3 regions of the Dietzia sp. PP-33 genome follow, and region 2 is predicted to be linked to each of the others. Evidence: riboswitches for the same ligand, from Rfam matches in the RefSeq annotation. Region 2 holds a riboswitch; each other region holds the start of a gene.

Region 1 (10,643 bases), on a different contig from region 2:
CCCCGGACAGCGGCGCGAACGGGGTGGTCTCGATGCGACGACGCGCCCCCGATCCCACTATTCTCCACGTGGCGATCACGCTGCTCCTGTGCACCACCGTCCGCCGGAACACACCGTTGTTGCCGGGAACGATCAACCGGGCGTGATCGAGAGCCACCGCATGGGACCGGTCGCCGTAGCCGAGAAGGTACTCGTCGAAGCCCGGCAGCAGGAGCACGGAGTCCGCGGAACGGCCCGCCGCGGCGAGCCGATCGGGCGCGCCCGGGTCCATCCAGTAGGTGGCGCCGTCGAACGAGACCGCCTCGAGTCGCTCGGACACGGTCTCCAGAGCGGGGCGGACATCTCGCAACGGGAGGCTGGTCCAGCGCCGGAAGTCCTCGGCGCGCGCGGGTCCGTGCGAACGCAGGAACCTCTCGAGCCACTCCGCCACGGCGTGCTCGCGGGTGGGAGTGCGCGGCGCGACCCCGTGCGCTGCCAGCCAGCGCTCGTGATGAGCGAAGCCGTGTACGACGACGTCGGATCCCCTGCCGTCGCCCCCCTCGCCGTCGACCTGGCTGACGAGCCCGTCGACGACGAAGAGGTACAGCAGGTAATAGCCGCGTCCGCCGGAGACGTCGATCCCCTCCATCATCCAGCGATCCTGCAGCTGGGCACGGGTGCGGACACGTGTCCCTGCGATCTCCTCCATGAGGACCCGCTGGGCGCGGTCGATCTCGTCGTCGTCGACCCCGAGCGCGGCGAGCCGCGCGATGTGAGTGGAGCGCGACCGCCCCGCGGCCAACCGGACCATCCACCCGAGATCCTCGCCGGGCACGAGGTGAAGAGTGCCGCGCATGGGCCACGAGCGGACCACGGAGCCGTCGGCGAGAGCGTCGCGGACCTCGCTGATCGTGGCGGGCCGGCCGGCCGGGCCGAGTGAGCGCAGCGCGACCGACTCGAGCACGCCGGGCAGGTCCTGTCCCTGCATGCACGCCATCCATCGCACCGCCTCGGCGGGCGAGGTGCAGCGCTCTCCCACGAGCCGCTGGGAGGCCAGGCGAAGGCGGGCGAGATCGCGGCGGGTGATCGGAGTGGGGCTCGGGGCCTGTCCCACCGACGTCAGCGGGGGGCGACGAGGAGTTGGTACTCGGGGAAGCGGATGAGGAAGCGGCGGACGTAGCTGCACACCGGGCGGATCTTGTTCCCGTCCAGACGCATGCGGGTGAGGACCAGACTGACCAGGAGGCGGGCGATGCCCTGCTGACCGAAGTGCTCCTCGATGACGGTGTGGAGAAGGATGTAGACCTCGCCGTCCTTCTCGTACCCCACCAGGCCCATGAACGTCTCGCCGTCCCACAACTCGAACCGGTCTCTATCGGTGTTGTGGACCAACACCAGTGACTCTACTCGGGACATGGGACTCCTTCGGCAGGGTGTGTTCCACCCCTGATGCTACTCGCCGGGGTACGCTCGCCCCGCACAATTCCATACTCATCCACACGGGAGTCCGCATCGGAGCGCGGGCTGAGAGGACGACCAGCCGGGTCGTCGACCGTCGAACCTGTCCGGGTCATGCCGGCGTAGGGAGCAGTGAACATCATGGGCAGAAACACGTCCACCACCAGCGCAGACACCACCTCGATCGAGGCCGTGACCTGCGGTCCCATCCATTCCAGCAGCAAGTCCTACCTCGAGGTCCCCGCGGAGGGCAGCACCCTGCGCGTGCCCGTCCGCCGGATCGCATTGACCAACGACACGACGTTCGATGTCTATGACACCTCCGGCCCGTACACGGAGTACCCCGACGCGCAGGCGTGCCACGACCTCGCCGTGGGGCTGCCGCCCACGCGCGAGGGCTGGTCCCATCCAGATGCCGTCCCCGCCTCGACGGAGGACTCCACCTCGGTGCGCACCCAGCTGGCCTGGGCCCGAGCGGGTCTGATCACCCCGGAGATGCGCTTCATCGCCGCGCGCGAGGGGATCGACGTCGAGGTGGTGCGAGCAGAGGTGGCCGCCGGTCGTGCGGTCATCCCCGCCAATCACCGCCATCCGGAGAGCGAACCGATGATCATCGGCAAGCGCTTTGTGACCAAGATCAACGCCAACATCGGCAACTCCGCGGTCACCAGCTCGATCGCGGAGGAGGTCGAGAAGATGGTGTGGGCCTCCCGGTGGGGCGCGGACACCATCATGGATCTGTCCACCGGGCGGGACATCCACGAGACCCGCGAGTGGATCATGCGGAACTCCCCCGTCCCCGTGGGGACCGTGCCGATCTACCAGGCACTGGAGAAGGTGGGCGGCGATCCGACCGCACTGACCTGGGAACTCTACCGGGACACCGTCATCGAGCAGTGCGAGCAGGGCGTGGACTACATGACCGTCCACGCGGGCGTGCTCCTGCGGTACGTCCCGCTCGCCGCCAAGCGCGTCACCGGGATCGTCTCGCGCGGAGGCTCGATCATGGCGGCGTGGTGCCTGGCGCACCACCGCGAGTCGTTCCTCTACACCCACTTCGTCGAGCTGTGCGAGATCCTCGCGCGCTACGACGTGACCTTCTCCCTCGGGGACGGGCTCCGTCCGGGATCTATCGCCGACGCGAACGACGAGGCGCAGTTCGCCGAGCTCCGCACACTGGGTGAACTCACCACGATCGCCAAGCGCCACGGCGTCCAGGTGATGATCGAGGGCCCGGGACACGTGCCGATGCACCTGATCGTCGAGAACGTGCGACTCGAGGAGGAGTGGTGCGAGGAGGCGCCGTTCTACACGCTCGGGCCGCTGGCCACGGATATCGCGCCGGGCTACGACCACATCACCTCCGCCATCGGGGCCGCGAGGATCGCCGAGGCCGGCACGGCGATGCTCTGCTACGTCACCCCGAAGGAACACCTTGGCCTTCCGGACCGCGACGACGTCAAGACCGGCGTGATCACCTACAAGATCGCCGCGCACTCGGCGGACCTGGCCAAGGGCCACCCGGGCGCGCAGGCCAGGGACGACGCACTCAGCACCGCACGGTTCGAGTTCCGCTGGCGGGACCAGTTCGCACTGGCCCTCGACCCGGACACCGCGTTGGCCTACCACGATGCGACGCTGCCCGCCGAGCCGGCCAAGACCGCCCACTTCTGCTCGATGTGCGGACCCAAGTTCTGCTCGATGCGGATCTCGCAGGACATACGGGCCTATGCCGAGGAGCACGGACTGACCACTATAGAGGCTATCGAGAAGGGCATGAAGGATGCATCTGACCAGTTCAGGGCAGGTGAAAGTCGGGTCTACCTCCCGGTGTCCGAGGTGCGATCCTGATGCCTAAACAGACCCCGGGACGCGAGAAACCTGACACGTCCCTGACGCCCCTCGAAGGCCCCGAAAACGGCTCGTGACACCACAGTGACACCAAGCGCATAAACAACAAGCCCCCGACCAGTAGGCCGGGGGCTTGTTGTGCGTGCGTCCCTCCCGCATTTCGCATTCGATCATCCACCGTGGTCTGACCCTAGGGGTGCGCGAGAGCTTTCGTCACCTGACAGACCTCCATGTCTGCGAACCGCTGCGCCAGGTCAGCGACGTCTCCTCTGATGTAGAGCGGGTGCAGGACCGCAGCCTGGAACTGGAAGCGCACGTCCCTCAGGGCCTCATCGGCGCAGCAGGGACACAGGCCGCGGCTCTCCATGAGTTCGAGCACGAACTCGATCGCGGCGTGCAGCTCTTCGTATGACTCTGCGGCGGTGTTCTCATCGAGGTACTCGAAGATCATGGGTGAAGCACCCGCCGTCCGACCTCGGCGGCCGTAGGCCGATAGACCTTCCCGGACTCGGGCGCGATCATCCGCTCGACCCGCTGGGCGATCCCGCGGCGGAGCACCGCGGCGTCCTCCGAGGCGCACTCGGCTGAATACCGATCCTGCGCGGTGAGCGCCTCCGCCTCGGCGGTTAGTGTCGCCCACTCCCGGAGCTGGTCGCTGAGCGCGGCGGTCTGCGCGGCGGTGAGGGTGACCGACCCAAACGACCCGCCGAGGCTGATCATCGGAAGCCCACCGCGCATGACGATCGCCGCGATCGCGGTTCCATCCGAGCCAGAGAGACTGACCGCGCGGAGAAACCTCTGATCGTGGTCGAGATTTTTGAGCATGTGGTCTGTCCCCTCGTTGGTCATGCTTGACATGCGGTTTCCCTGTCCCCTCATGATGAACACCTCGGCAGCTCGGGCCGTGAGAGGAATGCGTCCAGGTCGCTGCGGCGGATCCGGTGCCAGCCCTGGCGGCCGGTGCGCGTGGTCTTGAGGTGCCCGGCGTAGATCCACGCCCGAAGCGAGGTCGCACCGATGCCCTTTTCGCGCGCCGCCTGCGGCACCGTGAGGAACTCGGAGTTCTCCGTTCTCGTGGTCATGTGTTCTGCCCTTTCAGGTGGTGAGGTGATCGGAGTCGTAACCCCGGATGTCGGTGCCGAGGGCGCGAGCATCAGCTATCAGTGAAGCGCGAAGCCCTGACACCACTGCATCGGTGACGAGCCCAGCCGTCATTAGCGCCCCCGCGGTGGCCACCGGTCCGGCCGGCACCGGGGCGGAGAGCAACTCGGTGGGATCGCCGAGGGTCAGCCACTCGTCCGCGATGCCATCCACGACGCCGCAGACGGTGGTCTGGGGGTGCACTGGCATCCATCGCCGGAGCCAGTCGGCGGAGATGACCGGGACGGCCGTTCCCCGGAGCACGGCTGCGGGGATACCTGTCATTGTCTCGACCGGCTCCAGGTCGAGGTAACGCGAAGGATGGAACCCCCCGACGCCGCGTGCTCGCTCCAGGGTCCGGACCGACGATGCGCGGATACGAGCCCCGGCCCAGTCGCGCCGGGCGGTCATCGAGGCACCGAAGCCGTTCTCGGCGGCGAGGGGGTCAGAGGCCGCGTTCCGCGAGATTCCCCTCCACAACGCCGAGCGGGGCAGCAGCCTCTGGGCGGTGGTCTCGGTGGTCTGGGTGGCCACTATGCAGGCCGATAAGTACTCCCGCGGCCCGACGCTCCCGGTGGGGTACGAGAATGTCCCGGTGTTCTTGCGGTAGTCGGCCAGGCGACTGCGGGGGTCGGTGGTGTATCCGGACCGGTAGATGGTCGGGGTGTCGCCGACTGCCACGAGGTAGATGTATCCGACGGGCCGGTAGGGCTGGCGTCCCTCGACACGCTCAGCCTGGGTGGCGGTCATCGCCGCGGACGGGGTGCGCTCGGAGGACCAGACCCACGGCAGGTTGGTGATCAGTTCGCCGCGGCTGTCGACCGGACGCGACCCCTTGGGTGGGGAGGCGAAAGAGGTGAGCAGGGCCGTCTCCCGCTCGCAGGGGATGTCCATGGGGTTCCTGTCGATGGGGCGGACTCCCCGCTGCGAGAGGCCTGTGACGGCGAACCGATCGCGGCAGGGAGCCCTTACTGGTGGGGCGCCCTTGGTTGTTGCGATGAGGCTGGTGACCTCGCAGGGCGGATTCCAGTGCTCGGTGCAACACCGGCGGGTGGAGGTCGTGTTGTGACATTCTCGGTGCTGGTTCATGCCAGAGGCGTGAGGTCGCTGATCGGGGGCCCACATTCGGCGTTGACCAGTGAGTCACGTGAGCGAGCTCGGCAGCCGCTGGATACACTGTGCGGCCTTGACCCCACCTTGGACTGAACCGCTGTGACCCTTTGGGCGCCTGGCCTGAATGTGGGATGCACTATCCGGTACTTCGTACCAGGACGGCACAAACCGGTGGCCACGACGACGTCACGTGCGTCGTCGCGGCCACCAGCATATTGACTCAGTTGCGGGTCTTGCAGTGCGGGCAGGTGACGGTGACGCCGTTCCAGGATCGCTTTCCCCAGAATGCGCGTTCGCAACCGCGGCATTTGTGGGGTTCGGTGTACTCTCCAGTCCGGGCGGTGGATGCTGTGACTGCCATCTTTTCTTCTCCATTCTTCGCCCAAGGTGAGCGCGCTTGACAAGCCCTTGTGTCGGCTTACGTATTTACGTGCTTCTTGACCGGCTCGCTATAGCGGTGCTCGCCGAAGCTCCTCGGCATCGGCACGGTCGAGGTGAACCGTCCCATGCTGTTGGAGAGGTCGCCGGTACCGCCGCAGTCCGGGCAGCGGTCACCACCGTCCTCGCCGTCGTCCGGTGTTGGGGTTCGCCAGAGGACCGTCTCGGGATCGCTTCCGCTGACTACGTCCTCGCCTTCACTCTGTCCTACTGCGAATTGCCGCAGTCCGAGGGTTTCGTGGATGTCAGGGTCCAGACTCGCCAGGACGAGGTTCCGGTCCTGGAACGAGGACAACAGTCGACGGTATCGCCGTGTTGCCGGGTGCTCCGCGTCAGCGACCCTGGACTGTGTGTGCAGAAGCCCGAGCACGATCGGGAGCTTGAGCGCATTTAGCCGCGAGGTCGCCCAGATGGGTGCGCCCGCTGAACCGACATCGTTCTTGTACCCATGATCGAGGTAAGCCGCGTAGCGGGAGCTCTGCGCGCACCGGATGCATGCTCGGGTCGCGCCGCTGGCCGCGAACGTTACCTCGACTCCGCGTCCTTCCGCGTACACGATCCCACCCACGACCGGCACGCCCAGATGCAGGCCGAGGCGATGTACCCGGGCCTGCGCGTCGAAGCTGTCGGTGAAGGCGCAGAGCACACTCGCAGCCGGGCAGGGGTAGATAGAGCCCGGGAGCCATCCGACCGCGAGCCGACGGACTGCGGCATCGCTGAGTGCTTCGAGATTCGCCTGCACGGTCCACACCCGCACGTCGGGGTTGATGTCGGCTAGACGCTTCGCGATCGCCTCCACCTTCGGGCTCCCGATGGCACTGAGGTAAGTCTGCTGGGTCGCGAGGTTCGGCATCTCGACGATGTCGTCATCGACGAGCACGAACTCGCCAGTTCCGGCGCGAGCCATGTCCTCAAGGAAGGCCGCGCTGCCACCGCAGCCGACGGCGACGATCCGGGCGCGAGCCATAGCGTGCAGATCGTACGCGCCGTTCACTCGCTGGAAGGCAAGGTTCGGCGCGAACTGGCACGGAACGTCAGGCAGGACATGCACGTCCAGATCCACCAGTTCGGTGCCGCCGCTCTTCCGGACGGAGGCGTAGCCACAGACGGAGAATCTCCCTGTGTCAGGCACCGTCTGCAGGATCGGAAGCGCAAACTGATCGAGTTCCGGGATACCCTGCATGATCCTAGCGCTGTACTCGAGGTCGGGGCGCGAGGGGCGAAGCGAACCACGCGGGTGGCTGTGGGCGAAGCCGAGCAGGTTGACCCCGGCGGGGTTCCACGTGTCGCGCAGCAGAGTGTTCACCGCCTGGAAGTCGGGGTAGTAGGTGACGGCCGTGCGGTCCGATGTCTCATCGGGGTAGAACTCTTCGATGACCCCTGACCCGCGGGTGCCGCCAAGCGGCCCGCCTGTCTCGGCCGACGCCGCGCCGATCGTGCTCTCGAGACTTCGCCACACCGGCGCGGTGAACACAAGCGGGGCGGGCTTATTCAGCTGCCACGGATCCAACGGGAGAATCTGCTGCCCCGTCGCGTCCGCGGCGGGTTGTGGTAGACGGCGCTCGGGAGCGCGGAAAATCGGCCGCCGCGCCGACTTAGAGTGTCGTGTGCGCTTCATTGATTGTTCCTCCGGTTCGAGAACAGGCCTCTCAGGCCGGTTGGCCGAGAGGGATGAACATGCATCGGTTCGTATGCCGACGCGGGGCGTGGAGCTTGACGGGGAGCAGGCTGCGCGTACTGGATGGGCGCGGGAGCCTCGGTGATGAGGCCAACGTGATCGCGCAGCGCCCATGTCGCGGATGAAGAGAGGTCCGGCACTTCCCGCGCTGGACCGGGTGCGGGGAAGACCCCGGTGAGGATGTAGTCCCACGTCGCGTCTGCCCAGGCACGAGCGGCGCCCTTGGCTTGATCTAGTGTTGTCGGCGCGGGTACCCAGCAGATGTACCGACCACGCGCGTCAGTCAGCCGGTGGGACGGGTGTGTTCCGTCGGGTCGGCCGTTGTATGACGGCTGCTCTGTGATGTAGACCCGCCACTCGTGAGCGGATACCTGCACAAAGTCGAAGCGAAACGTAGCCTGACGGTCCAGGGTCGTGTAGCAGGTGTTCTTGATCTCGAAGGCCATCGTCTTTTCCCCTCAGTGCGCTGGTGAGATCGAGAGGGGTGTACGGCCCGGGCCAATGCACCCACCCGGGCCGTACACTGGGCACGCTGGGTATTCAGCGTGAGCCGCTATCAGCGGCTGTGGAAACCACCAGCAGGGATCTCATCCCCACCGTGGAAACCACCAGCAGGGATCTCATCCCCACCGTGGAAACCACCTGCAGGGATCTCATCCCCGCTGAACGCGGTGTTACACATGCTCATCACCTCCTTGTTGTGTCTCCGATCCGTCCACGCCCGATCCGGTTGATCGAGTACTCATGAACGATTCAGCTCTTCGGCTGCCTGGCGCGCGTTCGGGAACACTCCCGATTCGCGGTACCGGCAGGTCGCGGCCACCCACAGGGCGAGGGCGCCGGACATCTGGTTGGCGTCGCGTGGCTCGGGCTCCCAACAGACATAGCCGCGACCGAACGTGTCGGTCAGCCGGTGTGTCGAGCCGAGTCCAGTCAAGCGACCCATGTAGTTAGGCTGCTGGATGATGTACGCACGGCAGACTCCGTTCGCCATCCGAACGAGCGCGAAGACGAACTTCTGACCGTGCCAGTGGATCGTCGTCGTCGGCAATACACACAGCAACGGCAAAGTGCTAGTGCGCTGGTAGACGAACCTCTGCCCCGGCAGCAGGCTGGTGTATCCGGTCACGGTGCCACCCCGGGGAACCGCGAAGTACAAAAGCACGCCGACGGCGATGAGCGGGATGACGAGCAGGCCGGTCATGATCCGTCGCCTCCGACTTCCGGATCGCGGTCACGCTCATGGGGATCGGTGATCGCGCAAACGACACCTGCGCCCTGATAGTAGATTTGCGCCCGCTCCGCATCGAAATCGGCAAACTGTTCTCCGAGGTCGGCATCGACGAGGTACTCAATGGCACGCACGCCCAGCCGATTCCCGCGCATCCGTCGCAGCACATCCCCCAGATACTCGGGAGCGATCCATTCGACGCGCACGCCGTAGTCCGCCGCCACCGTCATCACCGAGCGAGTGGTCACTTCCACCAGAGCCTCCGGGCTGAGCTCCGTGAACGTGACGATCTCGCTGAACCGGCCGACGAGCTCGGGGGCGAGCCCGTGCCGCAGTAGATGCGATCGACCCTCCAGATCATCCCGGACGTCTCCGCCGATCTCGTCCGCCCCGAGATTCGAAGTGAACAGGAGAACAGCCTTAGTGGCGCGCACCCGCCCGTATCTCTCCGTGTCCAGCCGACCCTTGTCGAGCAGGTTCATGATCGTGAACAGCACAGCGGGGTGTGCCTTCTCGATCTCATCGAACAGCACCACCACGTCCCCGTTCCGCGCCAGACGGCTCGCCAGGCACTCGTCCCCGTAGCCGATGTAGCCGGGAGGAGTTCCGATCAGGCGCGCCACGGAGTGCTTCTCTGAGAATTCCCCCATATCGAGGCGGATGAACTCCCACTCTTTGCGGGTGAGTGAGGTCAGCGCCTCCGGGATCGTCTCGGCCGCAGTTGTCTTGCCGACAGCGGTCTTGCCAATCAGGACCGTCGAGTCTGGCCGCCTCGGGAAGGGCTTGTTGACATGACGAGCCACCCTCGCTCCGAGACGCGACACCGCGTAGTCCTGGCCCGCTACGCGAGCGAGCAGCTGATTGCGAAAATCGATCTCCGACACCCGCCGCACGCATTCACCCTCGACGGGAACGTTGCTGAGCGACGTCACCTCACTCGGTGCCGACGAACTAGGCCGAGCCTGCGCCCCCGAATGAATCGGGTCGGAAGTGCTCACATTTGAAGCGGGCGCGACGTCTTCGAGCCATGCGAGAGCGGCGTTGAGGTCAGGGAACACCCGCTCCCCACGCTGGAGCCATTCGGCGACCTCGGCGTCGTCACCCACGTAGGTGTGACTGCGGTCGACGAACAGATGTAGGCCCTGTTCGGTGTTCTCAACTCCGATACGGCCAGCCACGGGATAAGTGCCAGGTGGCAAACGGTGATCAGTGAACGTAACGCATACCTCGGCAGAGCGGGCCGCGAGGCTCGCCCGCACTGCGGGCGGAAGATGGGGAATCCAGCGATCCACTACACCGCCACCCCCTGGGAGTATTTCCACCACGGCTTCTTCCCCTCCGAGAGCTGGTTCAATCGATGAGTCCATTACAGGCTCGAACTAACGTGCGTGCAGAGAAGGATCCGTGGGAACTTCAGGGAAACCGGCAGCAGCCTGGTAGCGTTCCGCTCGGGCCTGGTAAGAATCTGGTATCCGAAGATTCGGGGCATGCGAGAGAGGAACGCATGGGCGCCTTCATCGAGGTGGATGAACTAGTTACCGAGCTGAAGTTGGTTCGGAGACTGGGTGTCGCAGGCGTTCCTCTAGAACGAATTAAGTCGCTTGAGGTGTTGATACAACGGCTATTTCCTGACGTGCAGCAGAACTATCGCAAGGCACGACTCCGTGAAACCCTCGTCAGAGGCATGAAACGTCTTGATGGACCTCACGAGCGAGGAATCGGCATTTCCTTGGGTCTTCACCCGGACTACGACAC
Region 2 (10,643 bases):
GACGTCGAGAAGCAGGGCGCGGGGAGAGGTCATGGGTCCGAAGGTGCCCGGCTCCCGCGCCGCTGGCAACCGTTGGGGCCGTGTCGTGCGCCACGATGCGCGGTTCGGGTGCCGACGATGGACGACGAGAGTTCCCCGCGATCGGTGGCATCTCTGGGCAGACGGGATCACCCTCGACTACATGACACGTTTCGGATACACCCTCATGACCGAACAATCCGGCCCCAAGGAACTCGTGCGCTACGCGGCCAAGGCCGAGCAGGCGGGCTTCGACTTCGAGGTGGCCTCGGACCACTACTTCCCGTGGCTGAGCTCGCAGGGGCACGCGCCGTACGTGTGGAGCGTGCTGGGCGCGGTGGCGCACGTGACCGAGCGGGTGGACCTGTGCACCTACGTGACCTGCCCGATCCTGCGGTACCACCCCGCGGTGGTGGCGCAGAAGGCCGCCACCATGCAGATCATGTCGGACGGCCGGTTCATGCTGGGCATCGGCGCAGGGGAGAACCTCAACGAACACGTGGTGGGGCAGCGGTGGCCCTCCCTCGACGAACGCCATGAAATGACGGCCGAGGCGCTGGAGATCATCGGCGAGCTGTTCGACGGCGGGCTGGTGACCTACTCCGGCGAGCACTTCCGCGTGGACTCGGCCCGGCTGTGGGACCTGCCCGACAAGCGCGTGCCGATCGGTGTGGCCGCCGGCGGGGAGAAGGCCGTGGCCCGGCTCGGGCCGCTGGGCGATCACCTCATCGCGACCGAGCCCGAGCCCGCCCACATCGAGGGGTGGAACGCGCTCGAGGGGCAGAAGAAGATCGGCGACGGTGCCCGGGCGATCGCACAGATCCCCATCAGCTGGGACCCCGACTCGGAGAAGGCCGCCGTCGAGCGCGCGCACGACCAGTTCCGGTGGTTCGCCGGCGGCTGGGCCGCCAACGCCGACCTGCCCACCACCGCCGGGTTCGCCGCGGCCACCAAGTTCGTCCGGCCCGAGGACGTGGCCGAGCAACTGGCCTGCGGGCCCGACCTGGACGCGATCGTCGAGAAGGTGCGGCCCTTCTGGGAGGCCGGGTACACCGACGTGGCGCTGATCCAGATCGGCGATGAGACCCTGGACCGGTTCCTCGAGGAGGCCGCCGAGCCGCTGCTCGCGCGGCTGCGGGAGGCCGCCCCGAGCTGAGGGCCGGGCGGCCGGTCGAGCAGAGTCCACTCGACCGGCCGACCACCGCGGCTCTAGCTGCCGGCCTGGGGGAGGTAGTCGTTGGTCGTGGCAGTGGCGCCGTCGACCTCGGTCTCCAGCAGGCCGTTCTCATGCATCCATAGCGCGTAGGCCGCCCAGTCCTGGGCCGACTGCTGCCCGAAACCGTCCTCGGGCAGCAACTCAAGGGTGGCGTCGATCATCCGCTCCAGCACGTCCGGGTCGTAGGATCCCTCGGTCTCGGGGGTGAGGGCATCGATGGCGACCTGGCGGTCGTCCAGAGCCGTGGCCTGACCGGCCGCGGTTCCGGCGAGGAAGGCTCGCACCCGCTCGGCGTAGTCGGCGTCGGCAGCGAGGCGGCTCGGGTTGGCGATGATCACCAGTTCCGCGTAGTCGGGGACTCCGAGTTCCGTGGCGGGCATGATCACGAAATCGCCCTGAGCGGTGAGCTCGACCCCCTCGATGTTGCGGAACGCGCCGAAGATCGCGTCCACCTGGTCGGTCAGCAGCGCCTGGTTCAGGCTCTGCTGCACGTTGGGGGCGGAAATCGAATTCGGATCGATCCCGGCCTCCCGGGCGATGTAGTCGAGGGTCGGCTGCTGGGAGGCCAGGCCCGACAACCCCACGGTCTTGCCCTCCAGGTCGGCCGCGGTGGTGATCCCGGACTCCGTCCTGGCGATCAGGGAGGTCAACGACGTCGGTATCAGAGCGGCGACCGAGACGACGTCGAGTCCCTGCTCCGCGGCGATGAGAGTGTCTGGCTCATAGGAGATGGCCAGGTCGGAACGTCCCAGGGAGACCTCTCGCGCGGCGTCGGCCGTGTTGGACGGCGTCGTGAACGTCACGTCGACACCCGCGTCACCGTAGGCGCCGGTGTGCTGCGCGGTGTACAGCGCCACATGGTCGGGATTAGGACTCCAGTCAAGGAGAACACTGACCGGGGCGGCGCCGGTCTCGCCTGGCTCGGCGTTGTCCGAGGATGCCTGGCAGCCGGTCAGAGCCACCGCGGCCGCGGCCGCGATCGAGAGCATGCGGACGCCAGGTCGCGTGAGGGCCTGTCGTCGGATCGTTCTGGTTCGGGAGTTCGTCATGATGGGTTCCTTTCCCCGGTGGGAGTGTTCCAAGGGCAGATGAGACGTTCGAGGATGGTCACGCTGGCCAGCAGGACGCTGGACATGATCGTCAGCACGAGCACCTGGGCAAAGACGAAATCGGTCTGGAGCCGGGGGATCGCCTGGAGCATGAGGTAGCCCAGGCCGTTGGTCGAGCCGGTGTATTCGGCGAAGACCGCGGCGACCGGGGCGAAGGTGACCGAGACGCGTAGTCCGGCGAAACCGCGTGGTGCCGCGAAGGGCAGGCGTACCCGCCAGAAGAGTGACCACCTGGTGGCGTGCAGGCTCCGTAGCGTGTCGATCAGCCGGGCGTCGACTGTCCGGACACCGGACAGAAGGTTGAGCGCGACAGGGAAGAAGCACAACAGGGCCACCACGATCACCTTCGGTGCCATGCCGTAGCCGAGGGAGATCGTCAGTAGCGGGCCGATCACGATGACCGGGATGGCCTGGGAGGCGACCAGTAGGGGGGTCATGGCCTGCCCGATGGTGGGCACGAATGCGCTGACGACCACTACCGCCACCGCGACGACCACTCCGAGGACCATTCCGAGGAGGGTCTCGGTGGCGGTCAGCACCGTGGCGGAACCGAGCCGGTCTGGCCAGGTGGTCACGAGAGAGTCGAGCACGGCGAGGGGTGCGGGAATGACGTAGTCGGGCACGAGCTCGAGCGCGGTGACGATGATCCACGCCGCGAGGACCAGCAGGACCGTGACGCAGGCGGGAGCGGCGGACCGCAGGAATCGCACGGTCATCGGTCGGTTCCGCCTTCGGCGAGGTGCGATTCCCGGGCCAGGGCCTGGAGCACTTCCCGGCGGGCCGTGGCGAAGTCCTCGTCTCCGAGGAGGACCTCGCGGGGTCGGTCGTCGCTGAACCAACCCGGCCAGGCCGAGACAACACGCGCTGGGGCGCCGTCCTCGGTTCGTGCCAGCAGAACCACGCGTTCGGAGAGGAGCAGTGCCTCATCGACGTCGTGCGTGACCATGACGAGGGTGGCCGAGGTGCCGGTGATGGTCTGGCGTAGCCACTGCTGGACCTCTGCACGGGTGATCGCGTCGAGCGCACCGAGCGGCTCGTCGGCCAGCAGCACGGGTTTGCGTGCCAGCAGAGCGCGCGCGAGTGCTGCGCGCTGGCGCATGCCTGCGCTGAGAGCTGCAGGACGGGCATCGGCCCAGATACCCAGCCCCAGGCGATCCAACAGTCGCTGGGCCTCGGCACGGGCGGCGCGCCGGCTCACCCGTTGGTTGCGGAGACTGATCGCGACGTTGTCGAGCAGGGTCAACCAGGGCAACAGGCTGTCGCCCTGGGGCATCAGCGCACAGGAATCCAGGCGTCGTGCGGGCAGGCGTTCATCGAGAACGAGGGCGGTCCCGGTCGTCGGTTCGACGAGGCCGGCGATCAGCGACAGGAGCGTCGACTTACCGCATCCGCTGCGCCCGACCACGGCGATGTGCTCGCCTACGGGAACGGCCAGGTTCAGGTCCGCGAGAACCGGGCGGCGCGCGCCCGGATAGGTGTGCCCCAGACCCTCCAGTGCCACTGCCGTGGTTCCCGGACGACTCACCACAGCGTGCGCCAGCGCATGTGACATCCCTCCGCTCGTGTGAACGAGTTCAGGTTCAGCGGGTGTGATCTCAGCCCCGTTCGGTAGGGGCACCCCGTGTCATCGAAGCTGACCTTGCGAATCAGCTCGACATCCGAACGTACCACCGGCACAGATCGGGATCTGATGCGAGTCCAATGCCCGAGCGACGGTCGCGTCCCTCGACGAGCGGTCACATCTGACCGATTTCGGCACAACCCACCTGGGAGAACGTGATCGGAAGTGACCGCGCGGCGGGTTGGGCGCGCGGCGGGTGGGGCGCGCGGCGGGTGGGTGGCGAGCGGCGGGGCGCGCGGCGGGCGGTGACCCGGTGCCGATTCGCGGGAATGCGGGTCAAATGTGGGCACGGCGACCGGTGGAGAACCGATCGCCGTACCGAATTGCGCCCTGACCTCGGCGCCCCCGAGAGGACTCGAACCCCTGACCAGCCGGGTAGAAACCGGATGCTCTATCCACTGAGCTACGGAGGCCTGCGACGCGCGCATCCGGCGTCGCCGGAAGAATGGTAGCCGATGCGGGGGTGTGCGCATCAGACGCGAATCGGCCCGGGGGCACTCGGGTTCCTACGATGGAGGTCATGACGTCGTCGAAGTCGGCACCCGCCACCGCCGGACCGCTCAGGACCCGCAGCGTGGTGCCCGTCGTGATCCTGCTCGCGGTGGTGGCCGCCGCGGTGGTGGTCCCGCTCTCGGCCATGTCCACGCAGGTGGCGCTCGAGCTGGTGGGAGTCCCGGATCCGGGCGTCCTCACCACGGCCGGGCTCCCGGCGGTCCGCGCGATCGGTGAGCTCCTCGCGGCGGTGGCGGTGGGGATGGCGCTGTTCGCGGCGTTCTTCACCCCGCCGCAGAAGGACAAGACCCTCGACGTGGACGGCTACCGCGCACAGCAGCTCTCCTCGTGGGTCAACATCGCCTGGGCGGTGGCCGCGGCGCTGCTCATCCCGCTGACCCTGTCGGACGTCTCCGGGCGCACCATCTGGGAGTCGCTGCCGCCGGACCAGTGGGTCGTCGCCATCAACCAGATCGACGTGGCCTCGTCCTGGCGGTGGGCGGCGGTCATCGCGCTGGTGGCGGGCATCGGGCAGCGGCTCACCCTGAGCTGGCGCTGGTCGGTGATCTGGCTGGGCGTGACGGTGCTCTCGCTCCTGCCGGTGGCGGCCACGGGTCACGCCTCCGGGAGCACTGCGCACGACATCGCCACCAACTCGCTGATCATCCACCTGTTCGCCGCGGCCTTCTACGTGGGCGGGCTGGTCGCGGTGCTCGCCCACACGATGCGCGGCGGCTCCCGAGTGGCACTGGCGCTGCGCCGCTTCTCGGTGGTCGCCACCGTCGCGATCATCGCGCTCGGGTTCTCCGGCATCATCAACGCGCTCGTGCGGCTGCACCCCGCCGACCTGTTCTCCTCGACCTACGGGCTGCTGGTGCTGGCCAAGGCGCTGCTGCTGGGCCTGCTCGCGATGTTCGGGCTGGCGATGCGCCGCCGGATCATCAGCAAGATCGAGTCCAGGTCGGCCAACGCTCCCGTGGACCGCGGAACCCTGCTGCGGATCGGGCTGGTCGAGGCCGTGGTGATGGCGGGCACGATCGGGCTCTCGGTCTCGCTCGGCCGCACCCCGCCGCCGGCGCCGCTCTACGTGCCCACGCGCCAGGAGGCCCTGCTGGGCTTCGAGCTTCCCGGCCCGTTCTCGTTCGGCACGGTGTTGGGCCTGTGGCGCTTCGACCTGGTGCTGGGCCTGGCCTCGGTCATCCTCCTGGGTCTGTACGTGTGGGGACTGGTCACCCTGCGCAGGCGCGGCGACGACTGGCCCGTCGGGCGGACCGTGGCATGGGTGCTCGGCTGTGTGCTGCTGTTCGTCACCACCAGCTCCGGCATGGGGATGTACATGATGGCCGACTTCGCCAGCCACATGGTCGGGCACATGCTCATCTCGATGCTCGTGCCGGTGCTGCTCGCGCTCGGCGGGCCGCTGACGCTGGCGCTGCGCGCACTCCCCGCGGCGGGCCGCGGCAACCCTCCCGGTCCGCGCGAGTGGATCGTGGAGTTCATCAACAACCCGCTCTCGCGGTTCCTCACGCACCCCATCGTGGCGTCGGTGCAGTTCGTGGCCGGCTTCTATCTGATCTACTTCGGTGGCTTCTACGAGACGCTGGTCTCCGAGCACCTGGGCCACATGTTCATGAACGTGCACTTCCTGATCAGTGGGTACCTCTTCTACTGGGTGATCATCGGTGTCGACGCGGCGCCACGACACTTCTCGCCGCTCTACAAGCTCATGGTGCTGCTGGGTTCACTGCCGTTCCACGCCTTCTTCGGCATCATGCTGATGAACTTCAAGACCGTGCTCGCAGAGAACTGGTACGGCGGGGTCGGGCTGCCCTGGATCCCGGACCTGCTGCAGAGCCAGCAGGTCGGCGGCGGCGTCGCGTGGGCGGCGGGGGAGATCCCCCTGTTCATCGTCATGTTGGCCCTGGCGTGGCAGTGGTACCAGAGCGACATGCGTGACGCGCGGCGCGGGGAGCGGCAGTCCGAACGCGACGACGACGCCGAGCTCAGGGCGTACAACGAGATGCTGCGCGAGATGTCGCGCAGCGATCGCCGGGGCTGAGCGGCGCCCACCTCGTCGTCGTCGGGCCCCGTTCTCCACACCCCTCGCCCCCTCCACAGGGTGGGCGCCGCCACGGGCGCGTAGGAGAGTCGACGACGACGAGGTGGGGCACGCTCTGGAACACGAGGCCGACGCACGGTCGGTCCGAGTGTGACAGGAGTGAGCCCATGAACGAGACCCAGACCACCGTCCGCGGAACCGTGATCACCGACCCCACCACCCGGCGGGTCGGGGAGGACTCGGTGTTCTCCTTCCGGGTGGCCAGCAACACCCGATACCAGGACCGCGACACCGGGGAGTGGAAGACCGGCGGCACCCTGTACTTCTCGGCCAACTGTTGGGGCAGGTTGGCGCAGCGGGCGTCCGGCACGCTGGTCAAGGGCGACGGCATCATCGTCCAGGGCCGGTTGCTCACCAACGAGTACGAGAAGGACGGCAGGATCCAACGCGACCTGGAGATGAGGGTCACCGCACTGGGCCCGGACCTGTCGCGGATGGACGTGACCATGCGCAGGGCCCAGTCCGAGGGGTCCGCGCCGACGACCGACGGCGACGCCGCGGCGCCGCAGCAGGAGCCGGACGGTGCCGAGGACGCCATGGAGATCGGATCCGTGGACACCGGCGACCAGCCGGCGGGACAGGACGACACCGTGGGGCTCGCGGGAGCGGTCCGGGTCTGAGCCGGCGGGGGCCGCGGGTAGCCGTCGGTCGCGCACGCCGGGGCCGCGGGCCGCCACGTAACATGGGGGTCGTGCCCGCGGTCCGGCCGCGGCGATGTGAACTATTTGCGCAGGTGAGAGGGCAGAAGTGGCCGAATTTATATACACGATGAAGAAGGTTCGCAAGGCGCACGGGGACAAGGTGATCCTCGACGACGTGACCATGTCCTTCTATCCCGGTGCGAAGATCGGCGTCGTGGGGCCCAACGGCGCCGGTAAGTCCTCGATCCTGAAGATCATGGCCGGTCTCGACCAGCCCTCCAACGGCGAGGCGTTCCTCGACCCGGAGGCCAGCGTCGGCATGCTCCTGCAGGAGCCCGTGCTCGACGAGTCCAAGACCGTCAAGGAGAACGTCGAGGACGGCCTCGGCGAGACCATGGTGCAGCTGCGCCGGTACAACGCGGTGGCCGAGGAGATGGCGACCGACTACACCGACGAGCTCATGGAGGAGATGGGCCGGCTGCAGGAGCAGCTCGACGTGGTGGACGCCTGGGACGTGGACTCCCAGATCGAGCAGGCCATGGACGCCCTGCGCTGCCCCCCGGGTGACGCGCCCGTCACCCACCTCTCCGGTGGCGAGATGCGCCGGGTGGCGCTGTGCAAACTACTGCTGAGCAAGCCCGACCTTCTCCTGCTGGACGAGCCCACAAACCACCTCGACGCCGAGTCGGTGCTGTGGCTCGAGCAGCACCTGGCCGCCTACCCGGGTGCCGTCCTGGCCGTGACACACGACCGCTACTTCCTCGACCATGTCGCGCAGTGGATCTGTGAGGTCGACCGCGGCAAGCTGCACCCCTACGAGGGCAACTACTCCACCTACCTGGAGAAGAAGGCCGAGCGTCTCGAGGTCCAGGGCAAGAAGGACCAGAAGCTGCAGAAGCGCCTCAAGGCCGAGCTCGAGTGGGTCCGCTCCGGTGCCAAGGCCCGGCAGTCCAAGTCCAAGGCGCGACTGGGCAAGTACGAGGAGATGGCGGCGGAGGCCGAGAAGCACCGCAAGTTGGACTTCGAGGAGATCCAGATCCCCACCCCGCCGCGACTGGGCAACGTCGTGGTCGAGGCGAACGAGCTGGAGAAGGGCTTCGACGACCGCGTCCTGATCAAAGACCTGTCGTTCACCCTGCCGCGCAACGGCATCGTCGGCGTGATCGGCCCCAACGGCGTGGGTAAGACCACCCTGTTCAAGACCATCGTCGGTCTCGAGGAGCCGGATGCCGGCAGCGTGAAGGTCGGCGACACCGTCAAGCTGAGCTACGTGGACCAGGGTCGCGCGAACATCGACCCCGAGAAGTCCGTGTGGGAGGTCGTCTCCGAGGGCAACGACTTCATCGAGGTCGGACAGAACGAGATGCCCTCGCGCGCCTACGTGAGCGCCTTCGGGTTCAAGGGACCGGACCAGCAGAAGAAGGCCGGCGTCCTGTCCGGCGGTGAGCGCAACCGTCTGAACCTGGCACTGACCCTCAAGGTCGGCGGCAACCTGATCCTGCTGGACGAGCCGACGAACGACCTCGACACCGAGACCCTCGGCAGCCTCGAGAGCGCGCTCGAGGACTTCCCGGGTTGCGCTGTGGTGATCTCGCACGACCGGTGGTTCCTCGACCGCACCTGTACCCACATCCTCGCGTGGGAGGGCAACGTCGCCGAGGGGCAGTGGTACTGGTTCGAGGGCAACTTCGAGGGCTACGAGCAGAACAAGGTCGACCGTCTCGGCCCCGACGCCGCCCGCCCGCACCGCGTCACGCACCGCAAACTGACGCGGGACTGACGCGCATGGGATCGCACGCCGCGCCCGACACGCAGACCTCCGGTGTCGTCCACCGGGTCCACATCCCGTTGCGTATCGCCGACTTCGTGGGCCAGCACGTCAACAACGTGCGGTTCCAGGAGTTCTCGCAGGACGCCAGACTGATGTGGTTCCGGGACGAGTTCGACGTCCCCGGGTCACGTGTGCCGAAGTCGCTGGCGAGGTGGATGGAGATCGACTTCCGCCGCGTCATCGGGTTCGGCGTCACGAGCGTGTGGGTGGACGTCGAGGTCCTCCGGGTGGGGCGGACCTCCTTCACCATGCGGACCGCGATCGGCTCGGAGTCCACCGGCCCCGAGCCGTGCGCGGTCGTCGACACCGTCCTGGTGGTGACGGCGCCGGACGAGACCACGACACTCGAGATCAGTTCCGAGGAGCGCGCGGCGCTGCTCGGCCAGAGGGAGGAGGTGGGATGAGCCCCGGAGACCAGTCACCGGACAGTGGGACGTTCCGCTGCACCCTGCAGGTGCGGTGGGCGGACTTCGACCAGTTCGGGCACGTCAACAACGTCAAGTACATCGAGTACGCGCAGGAGGCCCGGATCCTGTTCGTCCGGAGCCGGTTCGGGCCGTTCGGCCTGGGCAACCTCCCGCAGGTCGTGCGCCGGGTCGAGATCGACCACCTGCGCCCCGTCCTGCGGGACTCCACGTCCGTGGACGTCGAGATCGAGGTTGAGCACGTCGGGACCACCTCGTACCAGATAAGACAGACGATCTTCGACGCCGCGGGTGAGATCTGCTGCACCCTGCGCGTGGTGATGGTCGCCTACGACTCTTCCACCTCTACGGCCGTGGAGATCCCCACCGGGGTGCGGCACGTCCTGGAGGCCGCCCATCAGCCCGCGGCCATCACGGACGAGAGGCAGGCCGAGTGACGCAGCAGCTCGTGTACGAGACCGGGGGGCCCCTCGGGGTCTCGGGCGAGCCGGGCCGCCGAGTGTTCACCGCGGCGATGCCCGTCCGATGGTCAGACCAGGACCTCTACCATCACGTCAACCACGCCCGGATGATCACGCTCATCGAAGAGGCCCGTATCCCGTGGCTCTTCGCCGAGGGCAGGCCTACGGCCACCCTCACCGCCGGCGCCGTGATGACCGACCTCTCCGTGAGGTACCGCGGCCAGATCAAGCACGCCGACGGACCGATCCGGGTGCGGATGTGGTGCGAGAAGGTCGGCGGGGCCATGTTCGTGGCCCGGCACGAGGTCCGCGGGCGCACCACCCCGGACTCGGCGCCCCCCGCGGTCGACTGCACGGCCACCATCGCCGCGTTCGACCTCACGACCCAGCGCCCGCGCCGGTTCACCCCGGCCGAGCGTGAGCACCTGGTGGAGTTCCGCCACGAGGTCCCGGCGTGATGGTGCCCGGTGCCGGCGACGAGGCGGTCGCGGTGCCCGACCCCGCCGACCGCGACGATCTGCGCACCTTCCTGCGACGGCTGCTGCGGCTCGACGAGGCGGCGGTGGTCCGCCTGACCTCGTCGGAGGGCGGCAGGATGCGGGTGTGGTCCCGGACGCCGTTCGGTGCTCTGGTGGTCCGGGGGCTCGGCGGACGCTGCCCGGGTGGAGACGTGGTGTGCGGAGCGGACCACCTGCTCACTCAGCTCGACA
Region 3 (10,643 bases), on a different contig from region 2:
AGATGTTGATCCGGTCCAGACCGGCCTCGACCAGCGCGCCGACCCGGTGCTCGAGCCCGACTCCGTTGCTGGTCAGGGCGATCGGCAGGTCCGGGCACGCCGCGCGGGTCCGGGCGACGATCCGCTCCAGGTCCTGCCGCATCAGCGGCTCGCCTCCGGTGAAGCGCACCTCGCGGACCCCGAGCTCGCGATGCGCCAGCGTGACCAACCGGACCACCTCGTCGGTGGTCATCCGCGCGGCGTCCGGAATGGGGGTCAGCCCCTCCTCCGGCATGCAGTAGGTGCAGCGCAGGGAGCATTTCTCCGTCAGCGACACCCGCAGGTCCCGGCCGGTGCGACCGAAGGTGTCGACGAGCAGCGGCGTGTCGGGGCGCGGCCGAGGGGTCCGGATCTCGGGAGTGGTCACTGGCGCACCTCCGATCTGCTGGGCGTTCGGGTCGAGTGTAGGCGCGTGGCCCGCACCCCGCCCACGGCACAACCCGCTGCCCGCCCCCGCGCGACCGAGAGTGGCTACCTCTCCGGCACCTCCACGTCCGGGTTCGGCCCGAGCAGCGTGAGCTCGTGGACCTCCTCGCGCTCGGCCTGCGCCTGCAACTGCGGCGCGATCACGCGGCCCAGGTGGTACCCCAGCACAACCACGAGGGTGCCCAGCGCGATGCCGCCGAGCTGGAAGTCGTCGGTCACGAGCAGGGTCGTGTCGCCGACCGCGATCACCACGCCCGCCGCCACCGGCACCAGGTTGAGCGGGTTGCCGAAGTCGACCCGGTTCTCCTTCCAGATCTTGGCGCCGAGCAGGCCGATCATGCCGTAGAGCACCACGGTGATCCCGCCCAACACCCCGCCCGGGGTGGCCGAGATGACCGCACCCAGCTTCGGAGAACACCCCAGCACGATCGCGGTCAGCGCGGCCACCACGTACGCGGCAGTCGAGTACACCTTGGTCGCGGCCATCACGCCGATGTTCTCGGCGTACGTCGTCGTCGCCGAACCGCCGAACGACGTCGCCAGGACGGTGCCCGCACCGTCGGCGGCCAGGGCGCGGCCCATCAGGCCGTCGGTCTCCGTGCGGGTGATCTCGCCGATCGCCTTGACGTGCCCCGCGTTCTCGGCGATCAACGCGATGATCCCGGGGACGATGAGCAGCACGAACGCCAGCGAGAAGTCGGGGGCGTGGATGCCCACCACCCCCGCGGCCTCGTCGGTCATCGGGGGCAGCCCGAACCACGGCGCGGCCCCCACACCCGACCAGTCCACCCGCAGGTGCTCGGTCACCTCCCCGGCGGTGGCGCTGAACGAGGTGATGGGCCCGGTGACCAGGTCGAGGACCCAGGACAGGACGTAGCCGAAGATCAGCGCCAGGAAGATCGCGATCCGGCCGGCGAAGCCCTTGAGGCCCACGGTCATGAGTACCAGCGCGATCATCACCGTCAGGGCCACCCACTGGTCCTGCGGCCAATAGGTCTCGGCCACCACGGGCGCCAGGTTGAAGCCCAGCAGCATCACCACGGCACCGGTCACGACCGGCGGGAGGATCGCGGTGACCACGCGGCCGCCCACCACGTGCACGATCACGCCGACGACGGCGAGGGTCGCACCCGCCACCAGCATCGCACCGGTGACCTCCGCACTCGTGCCACCCTGCGCGCGGATCGCCGCGACCGCCCCGACGAACGCGACCGAGGTGCCGAGGTAGCTGGGGACCTGTCCCTTGACGATCGCCAGGAACAGCAGCGTGCACACGCCGGAGAACTGGATCGCCAGCTGCGGGTTGAGCCCCATGATGATGGGGAAGACGAACGTCGCGCCGAACATCGAGACGACGTGCTGGGCGCCGATGCCGATCGTCCGGGGCCAGCTCAGCCGCTCCATGGGGGCGACCACTTCACCGGGTCTGATGTTCTTGCCGTCGCCGTGTACCGACCACAGCTTCGTCGATCCGGATGTCTTGCTCGCCACCGTCTCCCCTTAATTTCGCCGCCTACGGCCCGCGCGCGGACCGTAGGCACAGTACAACGCGATTACCGTGGGGCCATGGCCTCCCACCCAGACCGCCCGTCGCCCTCCGAGTACCGAGAGCTCCTGCGCACGCACCTCGCACCGGTACTGGAGCGGGCGGCGCAGAGCACCCGGCTGCCGATCTCGGCGTGCGCGGACTCGGTGCTGGCCCAGGAACTGCGCGCATCCGTGGACCTGCCGCTGTTCGTGAACTCGCAGATGGACGGATACGCGGTGCGGTCGGCCGACCTCGCCGGGGCGGGCCCGGACGCGCCGGTGAGGCTCCGGGTGGTGGGGACGACCCACGCCGGTGACGGTCCGGGGCCGGAGGTCGACGACGACGAGGCCTGCAAGGTGATGACCGGCGCGCCGGTCCCCGAGGGCGCCGATTGTGTCGTCCCCGTGGAGGACACCTCCGTCGAGGAGCCCGACCCTTCGGACGGCCGTCCGGCGACCGTCCTGGTCCACGCGCCGCGGGCCGCGGGCGAGTTCATCCGTCGCCCGGGTGACGACGTCCGGGCCGGCGACCTGGTGATCCCCGCCGGGGTGCGGCTCGAGGCCCGTCATCTGGCGGCAGCCGCCTCTCTCGGGGAGTCCGGCCTCGACGTGCGGCCGCGCCCGCGGGTGGGCGTGGTGGCGACGGGTTCGGAGCTCGTCGTCCCCGGTCGGCCGCTGGAGCCGGGCCAGATCTGGGAGTCCAACTCAATCACGCTCGCCGCCGCGCTCAAGGCCTGCGGATGCGAGGTCACCGCGGCCGTGCTCAGCGGCGATCACCGCGACGACTTCACGGAGGCGCTCGACATCGCCGCGGGGGACGCCGACCTCGTGGTGACCGTGGGCGCCGTGTCGATGGGCGACGCCGAGGTGGTCCGCCAGGTCCTCTCCGACCGCGAGGGGGCCCGGTTCGCGCCGATCGCCATGCAACCCGGCGGACCGCAGGGGCTCTCGACCTGGCGCGACACACCAGTGGTCTGTCTGCCCGGCAACCCGGTCAGCGCGCTGGTGTCGTTCGTGGTGCTGCTGCGCCCGGTGATCCTCGAGGCCGTGGGGCGTGTGCCCATCCATTCGCGCCGGGCCGTGCTGTCCCGGGCCGTGAACTCACCCTCCGGGAAGAGGCAATTTCTGCGTGGGGCGCTGGTCTCGGGTTCCGAGGGTGCCGCTGTCGGGGTACCCACGGTCGAGCCGGTCTCCGGCCCCGGCTCACACCTGGTTGCCTCCATGGCCCGGGCTGACGTGCTGATCGAGATCCCCGCCGACGTGACCTCACTGGCGGCCGGTGCGGAGGTCGACGTTCTACCGCTCTAGCTCCCCTGCGCAACCCGAAAATCGGCCCCGGTGAAGACTGTCTGCGCGCACAGCTGGTTCATGACGCGACTACCCTGCCGTCGCTTCACCGGCGACGGAAGGCTGCCCCACGGTGTGAATCCGGCAACAGGTCGCCGTCGCCGAACATGCGGGAACGCAGCGTTCCGGATTCCGCGGTCCGCGGATACAGTCCGCGACCCTGCAGCACTGGAACAAGGAACTCGATGACGTCCTCCCAGGTACCGGGATTGAGCGCATAGGCCAGGTTGAAGCCGTCGACGTCCGTTTCAGCCATGAAATGCTCCAGGGCATCCGCCACGGTGTCCCCCGAACCCACCACCACGGGGCCGCCCGTGGCGTTGAACCGGGCACTGTCGCGCAAGGTCCACCGCCCGTCTGAGTCCGCGGCTCCCGACAGGCTCGACACCGTGGTCTGGATGGCATCCGTGGCGACCGGATCCAGAGGCGCGTCGAGGTCCTGCCGGGAGAGGTCGATTCCCGACCAGCCCGAGTTGAGTACCAGATTGCCCGTCTCCGACGCGTAGGAGAAGATGTCGCGATACTTCTCGGCGGCTGCCGCATCGCTCTGGTCGACGACGATCGTGAGGAGCGCGTAGACGCGCGCGGCATCCCGCCCACGCCCTGCCGCCTCCAATCCCGCGCGGATCCGGCTGACCTGGTCACTGGTCTGGGCAAGAGTCGGGGACGCCACGAAGATCGCCTCCGCGTTCTCGGTGGCAAAGCGGACACCCCGCTCGGAGGCACCGGCTTGATAGATGACCGGGGTCCGCTGGGGAGAAGGCTCCGACAGATGCACCCCGGGAACGGTGAAGTACGTCCCGTCGTGGCCGATGGGATGGACCTTTGCCGGGTCGACAAAAATGTCCCGCTCCGCATCGAGCACCACCGCGTCGTCCTCCCAGGATCCCTCCCACAGCTTGTACAGCACCTCCAGGTACTCGTCCGCCCGGTCGTAGCGCTCGTCGTGGGAGAGTTGGTCGCTCTCACCCAGGTTCCGCGCCGCGCTCTTCAAGTACCCGGTGACCACGTTCCACCCCACTCGACCCCGCGTGAGGTGGTCCAGCGTCGACATCCGCCGGGCAAAGGTGTACGGGTGCTCCGCGGACGTGCTCGCCGTAATACCGAAACCGAGGTTCTCAGTGACCGCCGCCATGGCGCTCACCAGCATCATCGGGTCGTTCATCGGAATCTTGGCGGCAGTCCGCAACGCGGCATCGGCACTACCGCCGTAGACGTCATAAGGGCCTAGTGCGTCCGCAATGAAGATGCCGTCGAACAGCCCTTCCTCCAACAGTCGGGCGAGACGAGTCCAGTGCGCGAGGTCGCGATAGTCACGAGACCGGTCATCGGGATGTCGCCAGATTCCCGGAAGCTGATGGCCCACACCGTTGATGGCGAAGGCGTTGAACCGGATCCTCCGGGAGTGCCGATCGTGCGCCGCATCCTGTCGCGAAGTCATTGTTCTCCTAACGGTGATCACGTGAAGGGGACCACCGCACGAGCGGATGCAGCCATAGATGCACCAACGACATCCCTACGCGAGTACAAACTCGATCAGGTTCGCTCGGGTGTGATCTCAGCCCGTGCAGGGCACCCCGTGTCACCGCACACCCTACTCGTCGTCGATTCCCGCTCATCGCTATACGACGACCACCAGCACCGAGGGGTCGTCGCTCGTTGTACGCCTCCCCGCTCACCACATCCCAGGCCGCCCCGGTGTGGGTTATTGGCCCTTCCGGATCTAGAGTGCGTTGATTCGTGCCTGGAGTTGGCCGGGATGGATCAGCGATCTGAGGATGTAGTGGCCGAGGTTGCGGAAGCCGAGGGCGATTCCGCGGAGGTGTTCGAGGCGTCCGTTGATGGCCTCGACTGGCCCGTTGGAGGCGCCCACGTCGAAGTGCGCCAGGATCTCGCGGCGCCGTTTCCATAGCGAGCGGCCGAACTGCGCGAGCTCGAGCAGTTCCTTGGGCACGCCGGACCGGATCGACTTGAGGAGCTTGTACATCGCGACCTTGCCCTCGCGGCGGCTCGATGCCTCGTAGGCGAGGATGAGCCGCTGGTAGATGCCGTAAGTGACCTCGACCGCGACGTGCGCACCATAGGCGACGAGCGATTTCCACAACCGGGCCTTCTGCTTGTCGGTCAGCAGCTCGGCCCGCGTGTTCAACGTCCTTCGGATCCCGTACAGGGGATCGCCGGAGCGGCCCCGATGCCCGGTCGTGGCCTGCTGGACCCGCTGGCGGCAGACGGTGAGCTTGTCGGCGGCCAGGTGGACGACGTGGAACGGGTCCATCACCGTGCGAGCTGCAGGGACCGCCTTCGTGGCGGCGGAGTGATAGCCGGCGAACCCGTCCATGGTCACCACCTTGATCCTGTCCCGGAATGCCTGGTGCCGAGCGTCGAGCCGGTCAGTGAGCACTTTCGCTGAGCGCCCGGCGATCATGTCCAGCAGTCGGGCTGGGCCGGAACCGGCCACCACGGGCGTGAGGTCGACCAGCACGGCCTGCGAACGACGAGGTTCCATCGCCGCGGACGTGCTTCCACTAGTGCTCATCGCCTCCCAGGACGCGGACCCCGTCGAGGTGGCCGGGTTGGCCATAGACCATGGTGCGGATCTTCGATAGCGCCAGGTCATTGACCAGGTCCCATCCCAACCCGAGAGCTTTCGCGACCGCGGACACGCTGGTGCGATCGATGGCCAAGCGTTGCAGGATCCAGCGGGTGCAGCGGCGGGTGGTCTTGGCCCGAGCCTCAGCGAGCAACGGCGTGCGTTCCTGAAAGATCCTGGTCGTACATTCGGTGTTGTCGCAGGTGAAGCGAGGTACCCGCACGTGCAGCTTGGTCGGGTGGCCAACGATCGGCAGATCAGTGACCCTGCGCTCGACATGATCCCGCCGCCGGCCGACCGTCCAGCACTCGGCGCAGACCGGATCCAGGCCCACCGGGGAGCAGAACAAGTGCGTGAACTCGCCGGCCACGGCGGCGTCGGTGATGGTCACCCCGAGTTCGACGGTGCGGCAGATGGTGTCGGCGAGCAGGCTGGCGGTAGCGTTCAAAACGGGCCCTGGGGTGTTCGATGCGAGGCGTGAGAACCTGCATCTTCACACGCCCCAGGACCCTCACAACTTGTGCCTCACCGCATCACCGGCGAACCCCCGCTACGCACTCCGGATCCGGAAGGGCCAGATAAGGTCTGGTCCTGCCTGCACCCAAGTCCCTCGTGGCAGGACATCGAAGACAGCATGGTCAACAATGTCCGAATGGATGCTTCAGCAACTGTCGCCGCGATCGCCGCAACCATCGCCCTGGCAGCGTTGTACTTCACGTGGCGGCAGGTCAAGACCGCCGAGGAACAGACCTCGATCCAGCGGATGATGCACGAAGAAGCCGCCCAACCGTATGTATGGTCAGACATCCGTCCTCACGCCCAACACGCCGAATTCATGATGCTGATCGTGAAGAACGACGGCCCAACGGTGGCTTCCAACGTGTCGGTCTCCATAGACCCACCGTTTCCCCAGGAGTGGGCGAGAGACGGTGATGAGGGTAGGTTCCTCAGCCGCCGCCGGTTCGCAGCGCTACCACCGGGCCGCGTAATGCAATGGAACCTCGGTATCCCACAACAACTCCTGCCATCCCCAGAACTCCCCGCTAACGGCGATGGCCGCTTCACGATCACTATCCGCTTCGACGGCCCAAAAGGCCCAGCCGACACCTTGAGCTACATCGTGGATCTCAGCGAGTACCGAAGGACCGCCAAGACCACGCCTGGTACGGCGATGACCATTGCCAAATCTGTCAACGACTCATCGAAGGCGCTGACCAAAGCCATCGACAGCATCGCGAAACAACTACCACGAACCTGACCCGATCCGTATTGACATCGTCGTCGTAGACGTCGTCATCGTCACCACGGACTCCACAGACTCGACTCGGCCGGACTCTACCCTCGAGGATCTGCGCCGACCGCTACGTGCCCGAGTCTGCCCTGGGCAGCCCCGCTGATTAGGAAGCACCTGGACCTGAACAATCTGAAGTCCCCGCGCTTACCTGTGTGGGACTGCGTCGCAAAGGGTCCGCGAAGGGGCGTGTAGTCGGGATCTGGCGATAGCTGAGGACGGACAGCATTCAGACAGCTACCGTCATTTCATGAGCGGAAAAGCCCCGGGCCAGAGGCAGAGCGCATTCACCCTTGAGAGGAGCGCCGTCGTGACTGGCGGGTCGTCTACGTGGGAAATTGGCAACCGGATTGGCGGCAAGAATCACGTTAGGCATGCAAGCCGAGTTGGCCCGATGGGCCGCCGGGGCGAAAAAGCGGTAATCAAGGGCCCCCACCGCCCACTAGGCAAGGCTTTCAAGCGATTCGAGGCCGAACTCTCCGGCATGCGTGAACTGACCTCGCGAGGCACTATTGGGGTCCTTCCAATCCTGGACTGGAAGGAGAGCGCAGACGAGCTCTGGTACGTCATGCCGACCGCCACCCCTTTGGCGGACAGACTCGCAGAAACCAGCTTTGACGACGTGGTCCTTGCTATCGCCACTCTTGCGAACACGCTCGATGCTCTGTCGCGCCCGGCGAGCGCGGCAACAGGGTTTCGCACTGTCGCCCATCGAGGTATCAAACCGGACAATCTGTTCTGGTACGACAATGGACCGGTCTTGGCCGATTTCGGGATCTCGGCATGGTTCGATGGCGCATCCACAACGACAGTGTCACACGAGGGTGAGAATCTGGGCCCAAGGAATTACTTGGCCCCGGAAGCGAGATACTATCACGATGGAATCGACTGGCATCGCGCGGACATATATTCGTTGACGATGACCTTCTGGGCCCTCTCAGGAAAACGACGCGCGTCCGGCGGAAAGTCGACTGTCATGCTCCCGCCGCCCGGGACCATTTCAGCTTCGGATCGCACCCTTTCGATGGCGCGTTTCGGGGGTCCGGACGCAGCCACGCTCGACGTGCTGATGGAACTAGCGACTAGCCTGGACCCAGAAGATCGTCCAACCGCCGCCGAGGTCCGAGATGAACTTCAGACTTGGCTGGCAATGTACCCGGGGCCGCACCCTCCGCCAGAGCGCCAATCGATCTCGGGATTAAGGCCACTCAAGCGGATTCTCGAGCGCATGGAGCTTGACCAACGCGAATTTCTAGACGTACTACGATCGGAAATCCGCAGAGCACTCAAGGACGTTGAATTCGACGACACCGTCACAATATCCTACGAGCCGCGAGGAGAATCCAGTCCCCATGGGGGCCTGCGCTCCGATGCCATCATGGACAAAGATCTGCACGAGCGCAGTGAAACTGATGAATGGGACGGCTCCTTGGTCGTCGCACTTTACTCCTCCGACGGTCAAACGCGTCTGGTAGTCGGCGGGACCTTGGAAATCCCCGGTCGCGTGAACTGGATAGCCGAATCGCACGTGAAGAAGATGGGTTCCTGGGGACTGGTGGCCTCGACAGAGAAAACCGATCTGGTGATTGGACGCCTGACCACCCGAAAGATCATTCGGGAGTTTCTCGTGGCACACGACCCCATGTGCGGATTCGAGGGCCCTGATAACAAGCTGTCATGGGTAGCGGAGCGAGTTCTGTGAAACTTTCGGGTCATGAGCGATCTTCCCCCACTGCCACAGAACAGGGGCGGCGGGCCCGCACGCGCCGTAGCTGTCGTTGTAGGCATGTAGATTCCACCTAAGTTATGGCCTGCTCTGAAGCGTCGCGGTCGCGCGGGACGACTGCAGCGGCATATGAGAGGAGCCGAGGATGGCCGGAGGTCGACCGAAGCAATCAACTGCGCAGGCGTCAACGATGAGCGCCGGGGCTGACCTAATTCTGGATGCCGCGCTCACCGAGGCCGGACAGGACAGGTTCGACCACGAGGCGATCGCGGCGGTCGTTGCTGATCTGGCCTTGAACGTGACGCCCCCTGTCAATATCGCTCTGTTTGGTGCTTGGGGCTCGGGCAAGTCCAGTTTCTTCGGTCTCCTTGATCAACGACTTGCTACCTCCGGCCAAGCTGTCGAGACCGCCACCTACGACGCCTGGAAGTACGGCGGGCGTGCCCTTAAGAAACACTTCGTGGGCAGCGTTGCCGAGCAACTAGGGCTCGGCGGCGACGACTTCGATAGAAGCCTCGCCCACGGTCAGGAAGAAGCGCGACTCGACTTGTGGGCATGGGTCAAGGAGAACCAACGGTCGCTCTGGCTGGGAGCCGGAATGGCTACCGCGCTGGCGGTAGCTTGGTTGATTCTGGTCAGCCTTATTAATTGGGTCGTCAACTGGGATGCCGGCTTCAGCAACGCCTCGAAAGTCGCCGTTACGACCGTCGGCACCGTTCTGTCCGTCGGCTTCGCGGCCCTCTTGTTCGGCCCGAAGATCTTGGAGTCTGCGGTTGTAAACGTCAAGGAGGCTGCGCCGGATACAGACGACGAGTTCGCCAAGTCGTTCCAGCGTCTGGTCGACAAGACGATTGATGCGAAGGCGGGTGAACGGCTTGTCGTGTTTATCGACGAACTCGACCGGTGCAGCCCGAAGGATGTAGTCGCTACTCTAATTGACCTCAAGACCTTCCTTGACATCGATGGCTGCATCTTTCTCGTTGCAGCTGATCGTGAGGTGCTGGAGCGCGCCCTTCGAGAAGTCCCTCAAGCCAACCCGGTTCGAGACGAGGACCCCTACTACTCCACACCTGGAGCCTTTCTCGACAAGATATTCCAACACCAAATTCCGCTGCCGCCCCTGCGACCCCAAGCGCTCACCCGATTCGCCCGCGAACTCGTCGCGAATCAAGGCGGTCTGTGGGCGGACTTACGTGCCGACCAGGAGGACGACCGGCTGTTCATGAGGGTCGTCTACGGCCTCGTTCCTGTACACGTTCGGAGCCCGCGACGCGTGAAAATTCTGCTCAACAACTACGCCACCAACATCCGCATAGCTGAAGCGCGCGGCGTCGACTGGCTGCAACGTGCCGAAGAACTCGCTACCCTGACGGTTCTCGAAACCGAGTTCCCGGCTGTAGCCTCCGACCTCGTTCGGTTCCCGTCGCTCCTCAAATGTCTCCGCGACACCACACTCACGCCCACGTCCCAGAACGCCAAGACGATGGTTGCCTCCTACCTGGGCCTATTAGACGATCGAGCCTCCACCCAGAACCCAACCGAAACACCGGTTGCCGGAGATCTCCTTGTCGACCGTGAACGCGACGAGGCCGCTGGACTACGGGCGAACAAGACCCTCGTCGAGAATTTGCTTGCCTATCTACGGAAGATCGAAGCCTCCGGCATCGACGACCCTAGGCCCGACCTGCTGTACCTTC

What was found. A riboswitch is a leader RNA that binds a small molecule or an ion and turns the genes downstream of it on or off. The one in region 2 is predicted to bind thiamine pyrophosphate.
Region 1: linked by a shared signal. The riboswitch ahead of thiC (phosphomethylpyrimidine synthase ThiC) and the one ahead of NJE57_RS06535 (ABC transporter ATP-binding protein) in region 2 are both predicted to bind thiamine pyrophosphate.
Region 3: linked by a shared signal. The riboswitch ahead of NJE57_RS13840 (LLM class flavin-dependent oxidoreductase) and the one ahead of NJE57_RS06535 (ABC transporter ATP-binding protein) in region 2 are both predicted to bind thiamine pyrophosphate.

The regions. Positions count from the first base shown of each region.
Region 1 is NZ_JAMYEI010000002.1:74,783-85,425, forward strand. Features, by position in the region: gene NJE57_RS04475 (winged helix DNA-binding domain-containing protein) at 1-1,093, opposite strand, end outside; gene NJE57_RS04480 (GNAT family N-acetyltransferase) at 1,099-1,395, opposite strand; TPP riboswitch at 1,469-1,583, shown strand; gene thiC (phosphomethylpyrimidine synthase ThiC) at 1,579-3,288, shown strand; gene NJE57_RS04490 (hypothetical protein) at 3,479-3,739, opposite strand; gene NJE57_RS04495 (hypothetical protein) at 3,736-4,146, opposite strand; gene NJE57_RS04500 (helix-turn-helix domain-containing protein) at 4,164-4,370, opposite strand; gene NJE57_RS04505 (hypothetical protein) at 4,384-5,322, opposite strand; gene NJE57_RS04510 (ThiF family adenylyltransferase) at 5,960-7,597, opposite strand; gene NJE57_RS04515 (hypothetical protein) at 8,400-8,861, opposite strand; gene NJE57_RS04520 (AAA family ATPase) at 8,858-10,066, opposite strand; gene NJE57_RS04525 (hypothetical protein) at 10,393-10,643, shown strand, end outside.
Region 2 is NZ_JAMYEI010000003.1:68,105-78,747, reverse strand. Features, by position in the region: gene NJE57_RS06555 (HAD family hydrolase) at 1-33, opposite strand, end outside; gene NJE57_RS06550 (TIGR03557 family F420-dependent LLM class oxidoreductase) at 182-1,174, shown strand; gene NJE57_RS06545 (ABC transporter substrate-binding protein) at 1,228-2,283, opposite strand; gene NJE57_RS06540 (ABC transporter permease) at 2,280-3,059, opposite strand; gene NJE57_RS06535 (ABC transporter ATP-binding protein) at 3,056-3,844, opposite strand; TPP riboswitch at 3,878-3,975, opposite strand; tRNA gene NJE57_RS06530 (tRNA-Arg) at 4,305-4,377, opposite strand; gene NJE57_RS06525 (cytochrome c oxidase assembly protein) at 4,485-6,515, shown strand; gene NJE57_RS06520 (single-stranded DNA-binding protein) at 6,683-7,195, shown strand; gene ettA (energy-dependent translational throttle protein EttA) at 7,323-8,996, shown strand; gene NJE57_RS06510 (acyl-CoA thioesterase) at 9,002-9,451, shown strand; gene NJE57_RS06505 (thioesterase family protein) at 9,448-9,909, shown strand; gene NJE57_RS06500 (acyl-CoA thioesterase) at 9,906-10,391, shown strand; gene NJE57_RS06495 (hypothetical protein) at 10,391-10,643, shown strand, end outside.
Region 3 is NZ_JAMYEI010000007.1:263,867-274,509, forward strand. Features, by position in the region: gene moaA (GTP 3',8-cyclase MoaA) at 1-406, opposite strand, end outside; gene NJE57_RS13830 (uracil-xanthine permease family protein) at 511-1,869, opposite strand; gene glp (gephyrin-like molybdotransferase Glp) at 2,032-3,300, shown strand; gene NJE57_RS13840 (LLM class flavin-dependent oxidoreductase) at 3,386-4,780, opposite strand; TPP riboswitch at 4,836-4,929, opposite strand; partial or broken gene NJE57_RS13845 (ISL3 family transposase) at 5,063-6,377, opposite strand; gene NJE57_RS13850 (hypothetical protein) at 6,582-7,187, shown strand; gene NJE57_RS13855 (hypothetical protein) at 7,471-8,922, shown strand; partial or broken gene NJE57_RS13860 (P-loop NTPase fold protein) at 9,137-10,228, shown strand.